Regions from separate parts of the Actinoplanes sp. NPDC048791 genome, predicted to be linked through region 2. Evidence: riboswitches for the same ligand, from Rfam matches in the RefSeq annotation. Region 2 holds a riboswitch; each other region holds the start of a gene.
What was found. A riboswitch is a leader RNA that binds a small molecule or an ion and turns the genes downstream of it on or off. The one in region 2 is predicted to bind cyclic di-AMP.
Positions count from the first base shown of each region.

Region 1: linked by a shared signal. The riboswitch ahead of AB0C29_RS31025 (hypothetical protein) and the one ahead of AB0C29_RS35790 (NlpC/P60 family protein) in region 2 are both predicted to bind cyclic di-AMP.
Region 3: linked by a shared signal. The riboswitch ahead of AB0C29_RS32740 (transglycosylase family protein) and the one ahead of AB0C29_RS35790 (NlpC/P60 family protein) in region 2 are both predicted to bind cyclic di-AMP.

Region 1 is NZ_JBEZGQ010000560.1:543-5,527, reverse strand. It holds partial or broken gene AB0C29_RS31045 (hypothetical protein) at 1-313, shown strand, start outside; gene AB0C29_RS31040 (TetR/AcrR family transcriptional regulator) at 264-872, opposite strand; gene AB0C29_RS31035 (ABC transporter permease) at 1,042-1,938, shown strand; gene AB0C29_RS31030 (ABC transporter ATP-binding protein) at 1,943-2,719, shown strand; gene AB0C29_RS31025 (hypothetical protein) at 2,737-3,777, opposite strand; cyclic di-AMP (ydaO/yuaA leader) riboswitch at 3,817-3,966, opposite strand; cyclic di-AMP (ydaO/yuaA leader) riboswitch at 4,245-4,382, shown strand; gene AB0C29_RS31020 (hypothetical protein) at 4,386-4,985, shown strand, end outside.
Region 2 is NZ_JBEZGQ010000737.1:132-4,108, forward strand. It holds partial or broken gene AB0C29_RS35775 (hypothetical protein) at 1-159, opposite strand, end outside; gene AB0C29_RS35780 (hypothetical protein) at 181-510, shown strand; gene AB0C29_RS35785 (SRPBCC family protein) at 604-1,224, shown strand; gene AB0C29_RS35790 (NlpC/P60 family protein) at 1,280-2,272, opposite strand; cyclic di-AMP (ydaO/yuaA leader) riboswitch at 2,287-2,424, opposite strand; partial or broken gene AB0C29_RS35795 (sigma factor) at 2,761-3,003, opposite strand; gene wrbA (NAD(P)H:quinone oxidoreductase) at 3,152-3,787, shown strand; gene AB0C29_RS35805 (VOC family protein) at 3,766-3,977, shown strand, end outside.
Region 3 is NZ_JBEZGQ010000617.1:99-4,733, reverse strand. It holds partial or broken gene secF (protein translocase subunit SecF) at 1-1,373, shown strand, start outside; gene AB0C29_RS32745 (SAM-dependent methyltransferase) at 1,477-2,271, shown strand; gene AB0C29_RS32740 (transglycosylase family protein) at 2,326-2,952, opposite strand; cyclic di-AMP (ydaO/yuaA leader) riboswitch at 2,957-3,104, opposite strand; gene AB0C29_RS32735 (GNAT family N-acetyltransferase) at 3,276-4,133, opposite strand; partial or broken gene AB0C29_RS32730 (hypothetical protein) at 4,418-4,635, shown strand, end outside.

The DNA of each region.
Region 1 (4,985 bases), on a different contig from region 2:
CCGGCTGCTCGGCGAGGCCGCCACGAACGCCTTGCGCCACGACGGACCCGGCACCCTGCTCAGGATCAGCACCGAGCACGGCGCGGAGATGCTGATCCTGCGGATCACCAGCGAGCCCTCGAGCCCGCCGCGACCTTGGGCCGGGCGGGAGGCCGGCGGCTTCGGCCTGCTCAGCCTGGCCGAGGACCTCACCCGGTACGGCGGAACCCTGGTCCACGGTCCACGCGCCCCGGCCGGCTGGCAGATCGAGGCGTCGTTCCCCGTCAGTGCGCGGGGCGGGTCTCCTGCAGCGCACGCAGGACGGCGTTGCTGAGGTTCTCGAGGTAGTCGTCGTCGATCGGGGTCCGCGAGACCGCCAGCCGCCAGTACAGCGGGCCCAGCATCATGTCGACGGCCAGGTCGGCGTTCGTGCCCGGGGGCAGCTCGCCGCGCTCGACGGCCTGTCCCACGATCTTCTCGCCGACGGCCTGCTGGTGGGTGCGCAGCGCCCGTTGCAGCGTCTCGGCGATCTTGGGGTTGCGGGCCGCCTCGGCCATCAGGTCGGGGATGATCTGGGACGCGATCCGGTGCTGCAGGGCCCGGCTCACGATGAACAGGAGCAGTTGCAGATCGCCGGCGAAGCTTCCGGTGTCGGGCATCGGCACGCTACGCTCCGCCACGGCGGAGACGATCTCGAGGACCATCTCCAGCTTGTTGCTCCACCGGCGGTAGATCGCGGTCTTACCGACGCCGGCCCGGCGCGCCACCGCCTCGATGGACAGGCGCCCGTAGCCGACCTCGGCCAGCTCGTTCATGACCGCGTTGCGGATGGCCGCGGTGATGTCCCCGCGGAGCACCGCCGCTCCGGCGGGTGCACGTTTCGCTGTAACCACGAGTGCACTATACGCCAGGACGCAACGGTTGCGTTCCGGCGCTCGTTCGGCTACTTTCGGGGCTGACGTCGATACGACGCCGTTCCATCGCGGCACACTGTTTAGTGTGTTCCCGCGCAAGTCATCCAGGTCCCCCATCCCCAGCGGACCGACCAGATCGGAGCGCCCCATGCCTCAGACGGCGGTCGCCGATTCCGAGACCGGCCTGACGCTCAAGGAGCTGGCCCGTAGACACGGGCTCAGCGCTGCCGGGAAGCTGCCTTCCCTGCCTGAGTACACACGTCAGCTCTGGGCGTACCGGCACTTCATCGCGTCGTACGCCAACGCCAAGGTCGCCTCGTCGCTCGGCAAGACCCGGCTCGGTGTGTTCTGGCAGGTGCTGACGCCGCTGATCAACGCGGCTGTCTACTACTTGATCTTCGGCGTGATCCTGAACACGAAGAGCGGGGTCGACAACTTCGTCGCGTACCTGTGCACCGGCGTGTTCATCTTCGGCTTCACCCAGTCCACGGTGTCGGCCGGCATCCAGGCGATCACCGGCAACCTCGGGCTGATCCGGGCCCTGCACTTCCCGAGAGGCAGCCTGCCCCTGGCCATCACCATGGTCGAGGTCCGCAACACGCTCGCCTCGCTGGCCGTGCTGATGGTCATCGTGGTCGGCTTCGGCGAGCCGATCACCCTGGAATGGCTGCTCATCGCGCCGATCTTCCTGCTCCAGGCCGTGTTCAACGCCGGCCTGGCCCTGGCCGGGGCCCGGCTGGGCAGCAAGATCCCGGACGTCCGGAACCTCATCCCGTTCGTCATGCGGATGTGGCTCTACCTGTCGGCCGTGCTCTACCCGGTCACCCGCTTCACCGACCACCTCAGCGGCTGGAAGCTGACCCTGGTGGAGGCGAACCCGATGCTGGTGTTCATCGACCTCATGCGGCACGCGCTGATGGAGGACGTGCCGCTCGCGGCGAGTCCCACGGTGATGTGGCTGGAGGCGCTCGCCTGGACGTTCGTGGTGGGTCTCGGGGGTTACGTCTACTTCTGGCGCGGAGAGAAGGGCTACGGCCGTGGCTGACAACATGACCGGCAGCGACCGGCGCGATCCGACGGTCATCGTCGACGATGCCCACGTGGTCTATCGGATCCAGCAGTCGGCGACCCCGGGCACCGGCAGCCCGCTCGCCAGCTTCAAGCGGCTCGTCACCGGCACCAAGCCGGCGACCATGCGCGAGGTGCACGCCATCAAGGGGGTGAGCTTCGTCGCGTACAAGGGTGAGGCCGTCGGCCTGATCGGCACCAACGGCTCGGGCAAGTCCACGCTGCTGCGGGCGATCGCCGGGCTGCTGCCGGTCGAGCGCGGTGCGATCTACGCGGCCGGCCAGCCGTCCCTGCTCGGCGTCAGCGCCGCCCTGATGAACGACCTGCCGGGTGAGCGCAACGTGGTCCTGGGCTGCCTGGCCATGGGCATGTCGCCGGCCGAGGTCAAGAGCAAGACCAAGGACATCATCGACTTCTCCGGCATCAACGAGCGCGGTGACTTCAGCTCGCTGCCGATGCGGACGTACTCGTCCGGCATGGGCGCCCGGCTGCGGTTCGCCATCGCGGCCGCCAAGCAGCACGACGTGCTGCTCATCGACGAGGCGCTGGCCACCGGTGACGCGAAGTTCCGCCGGCGCAGTGAGCAGCGGGTCCGGGACCTGCGCGCGCAGGCCGGCACCGTCTTCCTGGTGAGCCACAGCGAGCAGTCGATCCGCGACACCTGCGAGCGGGCCATCTGGCTGGAGTCGGGCCTGATCCGCGCCGACGGCCCGACCGACGACGTGCTGAAGGAGTACGAGGCCTACGTCAAGCGGTAGGCCCCGCACCCCCGCGGTCAGCGCATCGACATGTGCACGTGGTTGGTGTGGTCGCTCGACGGGTCGCCGCCGGCACCGGAGTACGACTTCCAGCCGCTGCTGGGCAGCCAGATCCGCCGGTACCAGATGACGTAGAGGATCCCGAGCCGGCTTGCATTGTTGATGAAGTAGTTCGCCAGCCGGTTGCCGTAGTCCTTGCTGGCCCCGGTCGCGTCGCCGCCGAAGCCGCCCTTGTCGGCGGCCCAGTCGCAGGCCCGGCCCTTCGGGTGCTCACCGCTGTTCTGGTGGCGGAAGCAGGCGATGAAGTGGTTGAAACCGTCCTTCTTCGCCTCCTGCATCGCGTGCAGGGTGCGCGGCGTGATGCAGCCCGAGGTGGTCGGGTCGTTGACGCTGCACGACTCGCTCGGCAGGGAGCCGTCCGAGTTGCGCGGCGCGGGCGCGGCCAGGGCGCTGCTGCCGCCGTCGCTGGAGGAACCGCCGCCGGACGACGAACTCGAGGATCCGCCGCTGGCGGCGTTGGCGACCTTCAACGCGTCCTCGGCCTGGTTCTTGCGCTTGGCCATGACGGTGAGCTGGCGCTGCTGTTCGCGGACAGCGGTGTCGATCGCCGTCTTGGCCTGCGCCTGCTGGTCCCGGCTGTCCCTCAGGTCGCGCACCGCGCGGTCCTGCTTGACGGCGATGGTCTCCAGGGTCTGCGCCCGGTCCAGCATGCTGCCGGTGGAGTCGGCGGTGATCATCGCCGTCATCGGCCCGAGCCGCCCGGTGCGGTACGCCCGCTGGACGATCTCGTCCAGCGCCGCCTGCCTGGGGCCGAGCTGGGTGTCGAGCTCCTTGAGCTTGGCGGTCAGCTCCCGCTGGCGCTTCTTGGAGCGGTCCAGCGCCTCCTGGGCCTCGACGAAGCCCTTGGACGCCGCCTCGAGCTGCTTGATGAGGGACTTCGAACCGCCCTCGCCGTCGTCGCCCGAGTCGCCCGGCGCGGCGAAGGGGCGGGGTGCGGCGGAAGCGGAGGTCGGGGCGGCGAGCGCCAGCCCCGAGGTGGCGACGAGGACCGCGAGCACGGTCGCTAATCGCCGGCGGACAGGGTTGAGCCTCACGAACATTCCTTCCGTCGGCCGCCGACCGAGTTAGCTGACGGGTTCGGGACGGAAGCGATCCCTACCGATCGCGCGGGGGTGCGCGGATCGGATTCACCCCATTACTCAAGTGGTTCCCCGGCTCGCCGTGCGGCGATTAGGCGGCGGTCTGCGCTGAGACCGTGACGAACACTACCCATCAATGCTAAGAATCGACAGTCGTCACACCCTACGCAATCGATCGTGCACTGATGGTGAGCAATCGGCGGAAAGAATGCAACGACTCACATTAATGCGTCGTTACGGGCTATGACCTGCGTCATTCCATCGAGCGGTGACGGAAAGTCGTTGCCCGGTAACCGTTTTACCGTTCGCGGCAGCACTGCCACTTCGGCCGTTGTCAGGTAAGCTGGCCGCCGGTCACTGCCAGGAGGCGCTGCCCCCAAGGCGCCGGCAGTCCACCATCTAATCGTCGCAAGATGAGCCGGGGAACCACAGAACTACCGGGGTGAATCCACGAGTCAGTGGTAGGGATCGCTTCCGTCCCGAACCCGTCAGCTAACCCGGCCGGTGGTCACGCGGAAGGATTCTGAATGACGGCAAGACCCCGCCGGTGGCTGATCCTCGCCCTGGCACCGCTCGCCGCGGTCACGATGATGCTCGCGCCCGCATCCCCGGCGAACGCCGATCCGGACGACACCAAGTCGGCCACCGCCGACGACGGCGATGACAACCCGCTGCTGAACGACGTGCTGGACTCCACGGGCCGGCGCTATCTGACGGCGAGGGCGGCGGTCGCCAAGTCGACCAAGACCCAGCTCGGTCTCGCCCTCAAGGTCAAGAACGCCGAGGCGAAGCGCGACCTGCTGCTGCCCGAGGTGGGCGCGGTCGCCGCTCAGCAGTACCGCACCGGCGGCATCTCGACCATGGGCTTCCTGCTCAACACCACCAGCCCGGACGGCTTCCTCAAGAAGGCGGTCTCCCTGGAGGAGATCAACGCCCTCAACGACGGCAAGCTGCGCGAGCTGGATCAGGCCATCGACGAGGTGACCGCCAACAAGACGCGCCTGGACCAGGAGGTCAAGGCGCAGAAGCAGAACCTCGCGCTGATGGAGAAGCAGAAGGAGTCGGCCGAGAAGGCGCTGGCCCAGGTCGGCGGCAAGTCGGTGACGGGCGGCTTCGTGGTCGCCAAG
Region 2 (3,977 bases):
CGGCGCGACATAGTTGAAACTCAACGGGTACGCCGCACCGACCGTCAGCCCCCACTCCCGGGCGACGTCCTCGACCAGGACGGGCAACTGCGCGAGCCAGCGCCGGCCGTCGTCGCCCCAGTTGCCGGTGACGTTGCGGACGAAGGCAGCGGGAAACATGCCCTCCAGTCTCGCAGCATCATGATCGGACACATTGGAGCCCACCGTTACCGTCGGAGCCATGGCAGCCACCTCGCCGCGGCCGGCTTCCTCGTCACGGTGGTCGCGCTGTCCACCGCCTTCACCGGCGGACCCGGCGCGGCGCTCGCGGTGGCCGGCCGTACGGCAACCTGTGCGGTCGTGTCCGCTGAGCGGCTGCGGTGCCCGGACGGGACCACCGTGGCCGTCGACGACCGGGCAGCGGACGACACTGCGGTGGTTTACGACCCTCGGGGCTGGGTCGACGCCCAGACGGAGACGGCGTACCGCTCGGCGGAGCACACGGGGCTCCGCTGGACGTTCGCCGGCTGAGTGGGTCCCTTCTCATGCCAGCCTTGGCTTATATAAGCGACGGCTGGCATACTGGCCTGCGTCCGGAACGGCTTGGCATGGGGAGGACGACCGATGATCGAAATCGCGGAGCAGCTGGAGGCCATTCAGCGCACCGTCAGCAGGGGGCCGATCGAGGGTGGCGAAGGGGTCACCGTCCTGCTCGGCCGGGTCTACGACGGTGCGGTTGAGGACGTCTGGGCGGCCCTGACCGACCCGGAGCGGATCAGGCGGTGGTTCTATCCGGTCAGCGGGGATCTGCGGGCCGGCGGCAAGTTCCAGCTGGAGGGCAACGCGGGCGGCGACATCCTGGCTTGCGAACCGCCCCACCTGCTGCGGCTGACCTTCGGCGGCCCGCTGAGCCTAGTGGAGCTGCGCTTGTCCCCGGACGGCGCGGAGCGGACCCGGCTCGAGCTGGAGCACACCGTCCCCATCGAGATGGCCCGCAGCGGCGCGGGGGCGCTCTACGTCGGCCCCGGCTGGGACGGCGCATTCCTGGCCCTGGCGCTGTTTCTGCAGGGTGTGGTCGCCGAGGACCCGGTCGCCGCGGCCAGCTCGCCGGAGGCCCGGGAGTTCACGCTGCGGTCCGTGCACATCTGGGTGAGCGTGGTCGAGGCCTCCGGCACGGCGGAGCCGGAGGACATTGCCGCGGCCAAGGAGATGTCGCTGGCCCAGTTCGCCCCTGAACAGGCCTGAAAAGGAGAAAGCCGCCACAGAGGTGGCGGCTTTTCCGTCGTGCTCGGTGCCGGCGTCAGCCCGTCGGGCGGCGGATGCCGGTGATGGCCCCGCTGCGATCGATCGACGCCATGCGGACGTGGTCACCCGTGTGCGGTGCGTGCACCATCGTGTTGCCGCCGACATAGATGCCGACATGATGGACCGGACTGCCGTAGAAGATCAGGTCGCCCGGCTGCAGCTGACTGCGGCTGACCGCCCGACCCGCTCCGATCTGGTCACCGGTGAAGTGCTCCAGGTGCACCCCGACCACCGCCCAGGCCACCTTGGTCAGACCGGAGCAGTCGTAGCCGCCCGGCCCTTCCGCACCGAAGATGTAGGGCTTGCCGATGAGGTCGCACGCCTTCTGCGCCGCCCGGCCACCCTTGTCGTCGGTGTAGTCGACCGGGCACGGGCCCGTCTTGAACGCACCGTCGGAGACGCCGCTCGCGCCGTACGCCCTGATCCGCAGTTTCTGCAGCTCGTCGACCTTCTTCTGGATGTCCTTCTTCTGCTTGGCCAGCGCCTTGTCGCGCGCCGCCACGGCTTTGGTCAGAGTGTCCAGGTCGCGCTTGTCGCCCGCGAGCTGGTCGCGCAACTTCGCGGCGCCCGAGACCGACTCACGCTGGTGCCGGCTGATCTGGTCGAGGAACGTGAGCTTCTCGGTCAGAGAGGTCGGCGAGCCACTGACGACCATGGCCTTCATGGCACTGGGCGAGCCCTGCATGTAGGCCTTTCCCGCCATGTTGCCCACCTGCGACATGGCCAGGTCGACCTCCAGCTCCAGCGGTGCGAGCCGTTTGTCGATCTTGCGGAGCTGGTCCTGGTTCTTGAGCAGCTGGTTGTGCACGTTGTTGTACTGCTCGATGACCGGTTCCAGCTTGTTCCACTGCTCGTCGATCTGCTTTTCGATGCTCGACGGGGACGGTGTCGCATTCGCCACCCCGGGAGTGAGAAGAATCCCGACCGCGACGACGGCGCAGGCGATGCTGCGCAGAATTGCGGCGCTGCGCGCCTCAATCCGTTTCACGTAGGTGCAGTGTCCTTTCTTCCCTCGGCCGCCGACCGGGTTAGCTGACGGGTGCGGGCGGGAAGCGCGCCCGGCCACCGTGTTGCTGGTGGCTTGACCCCAGAATTCGTGGGTCCCCGGTTCGTCTCGCGACGATTAGGCGGTGGCCCGTCAGTTCGCCCGGGTTGGGACGAGGGGGGACTGCCGAGCCGGGCACTACCGTACTCCCGATCAACGGCGAATTGAACCCGGCGGTATCAGGACACACTGCGCCGAACATTGGTTGACGCAGCGTAAGGAAATGGCCGTCAAAGCGGCCAGGCCGAGAGCGCCCGGTCCAGCCAGGGCAATACCAGAATCACTGTGGGTAATACCAGCAGGCCGACCGCGCCGGTGGCCGCGGCCAGGCTCAAGGTCACGGTGACCGGGCGCGGATCACTCACATTCAACCGGTCGCCCGGATCGGCCGTCGCGGCGCCGGGCCGCCCGCCGAGCCCCGTACGGCCGGGCAGCGGTTCCGGGATCCACTCGCCGACATAGCGTTCCCGCCGCGAGCGTGCGGAACGCAGCTGGTCGAGGCAGATGCGCCCGGCCACCCGGGTCAGCCAGGCGCCCGGTGACTCGATGGCCTCCTGCTGCGCGGCCGGCATGGCGTACCAGCGGGCGTAGGTCTCCTGCACCACGTCCTCGGCGTCGGCCAGTGAGCCCAGCAACCGGTACGCGAGATTGATCAGCTGCCGCCGTTCGCTCATGCCCCCGGCTCCTTCGATCGTCGCGTCCGCACCGGGTCCGACGAGACACCGCACCGGATTGTGAGGCCGGCGCGCCACCTCACATTCTGCGGTGCTCTGTCGTCGTACCGCTGCACCCCAACGCCCATCCGACCGGGAGAGACGAGTCATGGAATCCGTGAACGCCGCGATCGTGTACTACAGCGCCACCGGCACCGTGCACGCGCTGGCGCGGGCCGCCGCCGAAGGCGCGGAGAAAGCCGGCGCCCAGGTCCGGCTGCGCCGGATCGCCGAGTCGGCCCCGCCGCAGGCGATCGACGCGAACCCGGCCTGGGGCCGGCACCTGCGGGACACCGCCGGCCTGACCGAGGCGAGCCTCGACGACCTGGCCTGGGCCGACGTGGTGCTGATGGGCACACCGACCCGCTTCGGCAACGTGTCCGCCCAGCTCAAGGCCTTCATCGACAGCACCGGACCGCTGTGGGCGCAGGGCGGCCTGGCCGGCAAGGTCTACTCGGCCTTCACCGCCTCCAACACCGCCCACGGCGGCCAGGAGTCCACCCTGCTGGCGCTGGGCAACGTGTTCTACCACTGGGGCGGCATCATCGTGCCACCCGGCTACACCGACCCGATCCAGTTCCGGTCGGGCAACCCGTACGGCACCTCGCACGTCGCGGGCGACGGCCCGCCCGGTGACATAGCCTTGCAGGCAGCCCGGCACCAGGCTCTCCGTGCGGTCGAGACCGCCGCCTCGCTCAAGGCCGGCGCCGGCAGGAGGAGCACATGCGCGCCCGACGCATCATGACCAACCTTCCCGTGCCCGACCTCGAGGCGGCGAAGGGCTTCTACACCGATTTCCTCGGCCTGAGCACCGAGGAGTTCAACCTGGGCTGGGTGGCCCGCTACACCTCATCCGACGGCGGGGCGAGCGTGCAGCTGGTGAGCGGTGACGCCACCGCACCCGAGGACTCGGTGATCTCCGTGCAGACCGACGA
Region 3 (4,635 bases), on a different contig from region 2:
TGCTGACCATCGCGTTCATCGTGGCGGTGTACCGCGTGGTCGGTGCGCTGGCGGCGGTGGCGCTGGTGGCGTACGGGTTGATCTCCTACGCCGCGCTGCTGGCGGTCGGCGCCACCCTGACCCTGCCCGGCCTGGCCGGGTTCGTGCTCGCCATTGGGATGGCGGTCGACGCCAACGTGCTCGTTTTCGAACGGGCCCGGGAGGAGTACGCCGGCCGGCCCACCCTGCGCAGCGCGATCCGCGGCGGCTTCGCCCGGGCCTGGTCGGCGATCATCGACTCCAACGTGACCACCCTGGTGGCCGCCGCCCTGCTGTTCCTGCTCGCCTCCGGCCCGGTACGCGGCTTCGGCGTCACCCTGGGCATCGGGGTGCTGGCGTCCATGTTCACCGCGCTCGTGCTGACCCGGCTACCGGCCGAGGCCCTGTTGCGCCGGCGGTGGCTGGTCGTGCGCCCACGGTGGAGCGGCATCGCCCACGCCGGCCGGGTCCGCCAGGCGATCGAGTCCCGCGGCCCGGACCTGATGCGCCGCCGGCGACTGTGGCTGGCTGTCTCGGCGGCGGCGGTGCTGCTCTCCATCGGCGGCGTCGCCACCCGGGGGCTGAACCTCGGCGTCGAGTTCACCGGCGGCCGCATGGTCGAGTACGCCACCAGCCGGCCACTGTCGACCGACGCGGCCCGGGCAGCCGTGGAAGCCGCGGGCGTCGACCGGGCCGTGGTCACCCAGGTCGGCCAGGGCAACGTCTCGGTGCGGGCGGGCGCCTTCGACGACGCCACCGAGCAACGCGTACGCGACTCGCTCGGCACGGCCGGCGGCGGTGACGTCCAGCAGTTGCGGGACGACAAGGTCGGGCCCAGCCTCGGTGCCGAACTGCGGGACAAGGCGCTGCTCGCGGTGGCGATCGCTCTCGGCGCGCAGCTGGCGTACCTGTCGGTGCGGTTCCAATGGCGCTGGAGTGCGGCGGCGGTGCTGGCGATGCTCCACGACGTGGTCATCCTGATCGGGGTGTTCGCCTGGCTCGGCAAACCCGTCGACGGGGTGTTCCTGGCCGCGGTGCTGACCGTGGTCGGCTACTCGGTCAACGACTCGGTGGTGGTCTTCGACCGGATCCGGGAGCTGGTCCACGGTCAGCGCAAGATCAGCCCGAAGCTGCGGGTGCCGTTCGCGCGGCTGGCCAACACGGCGTGCCTGCAGACGGTCCCGCGTACGGTCAACACCGGGCTGGGGGCGGTGTTCATCCTGGCCGCCCTGGCGACGCTGGGCGGGGCGTCGCTGGTCGACTTCGCCGTGGCGCTGCTGGTGGGGATCGTGGTGGGCACGTACTCGTCGGTGTTCCTGGCCACGCCGCTGGCGATCACCTTCCGGTCCCGCTGACCCCGGGCAGCGGGGTGTGCGCCGCCGTGCGCCCACCCCGCTGCTTGGCGCGGTAGGGTTCCCGCCACCGATCGATGCCGCCGGTAGCGGAAGGACGAGCCCGATGACGGATCCCGCGCAGCTCAATACGGACGTGCCGCACTCGGCGCGGGTCTGGAACTACCTGCTCGGCGGCAAGGACAACTTCGCGGCGGACCGGGAGGCGGCCGACTACGCCGTCCGGCTGATGCCCGAGCTCGTGCTGTCGGCCCGGGCCAACCGGCAGTTCCTCGGCCGGGCCGTGCGGTTCCTGGCCGGCGAGGGCCGGATCCGCCAGTTCCTGGACGTCGGCACCGGGCTGCCCACCGCCGACAACACCCACGAGGTGGCCCAGGCCGTCGCCCCGGACGCCCGCGTCGTCTACGTCGACAACGACCCGCTGGTCCTCACGCACGCCCGCGCGCTGCTGACCAGCAGCCCCGAGGGGGCCACCGACTACCTCGCGGCCGACGTCCGCGATCCGCAGGCCATCCTCCGGGCCGCCGCCACCACACTGGACTTCGGCCGGCCCACCGCGGTGGTGCTGTCCGGCATCCTCAACTTCGTCATGGACGACGCCGAGGCCCGGTCGGTGGTCGAGCAGTTCCTGGCCGCGGTGCCCGCCGGCAGCTTCCTGCTGATCTCGCATCCGACCACGGAGGTCAACGGCGAGGCCGTCAAGGAGTCGATGCGGCAGTGGAACGAGAGCGGCGCGGCGCCGATCAGGACCCGCACCCTCGAGGAGATCCGCGGCTTCTTCGCCGGGCTGGAGCTGCTCGAACCCGGCGTCGTGACCTGCACGGCCTGGCGGCCGGACCCGCGGCACCCCGGCATCACCGAGGTCGTGTCGGAGTTCGTCGCGGTGGGCCGCAAGCCCTGAGCGCCGGTGGGGGGCCCGGCTGCCCCACGGGGGTAAGGCAGCCGGGCCGGCTCATCACAGCGACAGGCGCTGACCGGGGAAGATCAGGTTGGGGTTGCCGCCGAGCTGCGCCCGGTTGAGCTGGTACAGCGCGCGCCAGCCGCCCTTGACGTGCTGGGCCGCCGCGATCTTGGCCAGCGTGTCACCGGACTTCACCGTGTAGTGCCTGCCGGTGGCCTTGACCGAGGTGCGCTTGGTCGCCGCCGACTTCTTGTGCGTGGTGGTACGCGACGCCGTGGCCTTCTTGCCGCTCGACGAGGAACCGCCGGTGTTCTTCGCCTGGTAGGACTTCGACGAGCCGGCCTTCTTGCCGCACACCGGCCACGCGCCGATGCCCTGGCCGTCGAGCACCTTCTCGGCGATGCGGATCTGCTCCGAGCGGCTCGCCTTGTTGGCGGTGCTCGCGTACTTGCCGCCGCCGTACGCCTTCCACGTGCTGCGGCTGAACTGCAGGCCACCGTAGTAGCCGTTGCCGGTGTTGATGCTCCAGTTGCCACCGGACTCGCACTGCGCGATCGCGTCCCAGTTGACACCGGACTGCGCCGCGGCCGGAGAGGCCGGGCCCAGCAGGGCGACGGTGCCCGCGGCACCGGCCACGACCAGGCCGAGGGCGCGCAGGGACTGCTTGTGGATCTGTGCCATCGAGTGAACCTCCACGCCTGCGAGGTCAGCTGTCGGGTTCGGGCTGAGGTTGCCCGGCCGCTGTGGTGCCGCGGCTTCACCCCGGAGGCGCGCGGTGAGCGCGCCGGAGAACCTGTGGGTCCCCCGCTCCATGCCTGAGTTGAGTTCCCAGCCCGGTCGGCGGCAGGACTCGGCGTTACCGACCGCGGGGCCCGCGTCAGCGGACCGGCCGACGGTAACCACGTTGCCCGCCACGGGGCCAACCTCCGGGGGCCTAACGTGACGTTGTTCTCAGCTTTTGCCCACTTTTGATCTTGGTCAGAATCGGGGCAAGGCTGTCGATATCACCGGCCGTACTCCTCGGAGCCGCGGGTGAGGACGTACCAGCCGTCGCGGTCGAAGCCGGCGAAGCGCAACCGGTCGGCGAGCAGGGTGCTCAGCGTCTCCCGTACGGCGACCCGCCAGTCCTTGGCCGCCCCCGGGGTCCGGCGGCGCAAGCTCTCGATGTCCTCCGGGACGGCCACCACCACGGTCTGCCCCCGGAACGAGCCCGGCACCGGCCCACCGTTGCCCGCACGGCGCAGCGCCACGGTGGCGGTCGGCGGCCGCACGGACCGCACCGGCTTGCCGGCACTGGCGGAGACGACCGCCGGGGCGGCGAGATCCCAGCGCACCATCAGCCGGTCGCTCTCGTCGTCGCCGTTGATCCGGTCGTGCATCGGGCCGTAGAAGTTCGCCAGGTACTCCGTCGGCACCGCGCCCAGCTTGGCCAGGTTGAAGTAGGCGTTGCGGGCCACCAGCGGGTCGAACGTCCAGCTGATCGTGCTGATGCCGCGCTGCAGCGCCCAGACCCGCTGGTGCTGCTTGAGCGCGAAGCCGACGCTGCGCCCGGCCGCGGCGGCGGACACCCCGGCGATGTGGCTGTGCAGCTCGCGCTCACCCGGCGCGGCGAAGAACGCCACCGCGGCCCCGACCAGGGTGCCGCCGTCGAAGGCACCGGCCACGTAGTTGCCCGACTTCGCCAGCGCGCGCAGCAGCTCGGTGCTCAGCAGCGGGCCGCTCGCGTCGTCCTGCCAGATGCCGGCCAGCATCCGGTCCAGCGTGGTCAGCTCGGCCAGGCTGTGCACCGGGCGGACCAGCACCCGCGCCGCCCGCGCGGCCACCGTGGCCGCCTCCATCGCCGCCACGATCACCCTGCTCACGACGGCGGCTCCGGAGCGGACACGTCGGCGACCGGGCCGGCGACGAGGGTCGCGAGATCCATGTGTGCTCACCTTCGGCGGTGACGGGTGTGCTCAGCGTAGGCCCCGGCCGGGCCGTCCGGGGGGCGTCCGAACCCTGAGGTCTACCCGTCTTGACCAGCCTTTCCCCCCGAAGGTCCAGAAAGGGTGGACATCAAGTGATCTCTTGCCGGCGGCCTCGCGTATCTTGACGTACCGGTCGGCACCCCCGTGGCCACCGGTCTTTCCCACGGCAGGACGACGAGATGGCTGACGATTCCGAGCGCGACGATCCGGTGCTGGTCCGCCCGTACATCACCACCCAACCGGCTGAGCCCGGTGACCGGCAGGCGCCCACCTGGCCCGCGACCGCGGATCTGCCCGAGGACGGCACCGGCGAGATGCCGGTTGCCGCGCCGGCCCCCGTCACCGTCACCGACCCGGCGGCCAAGAGCACCGCGCTACGCCGGCAGAAGCTGCTCGT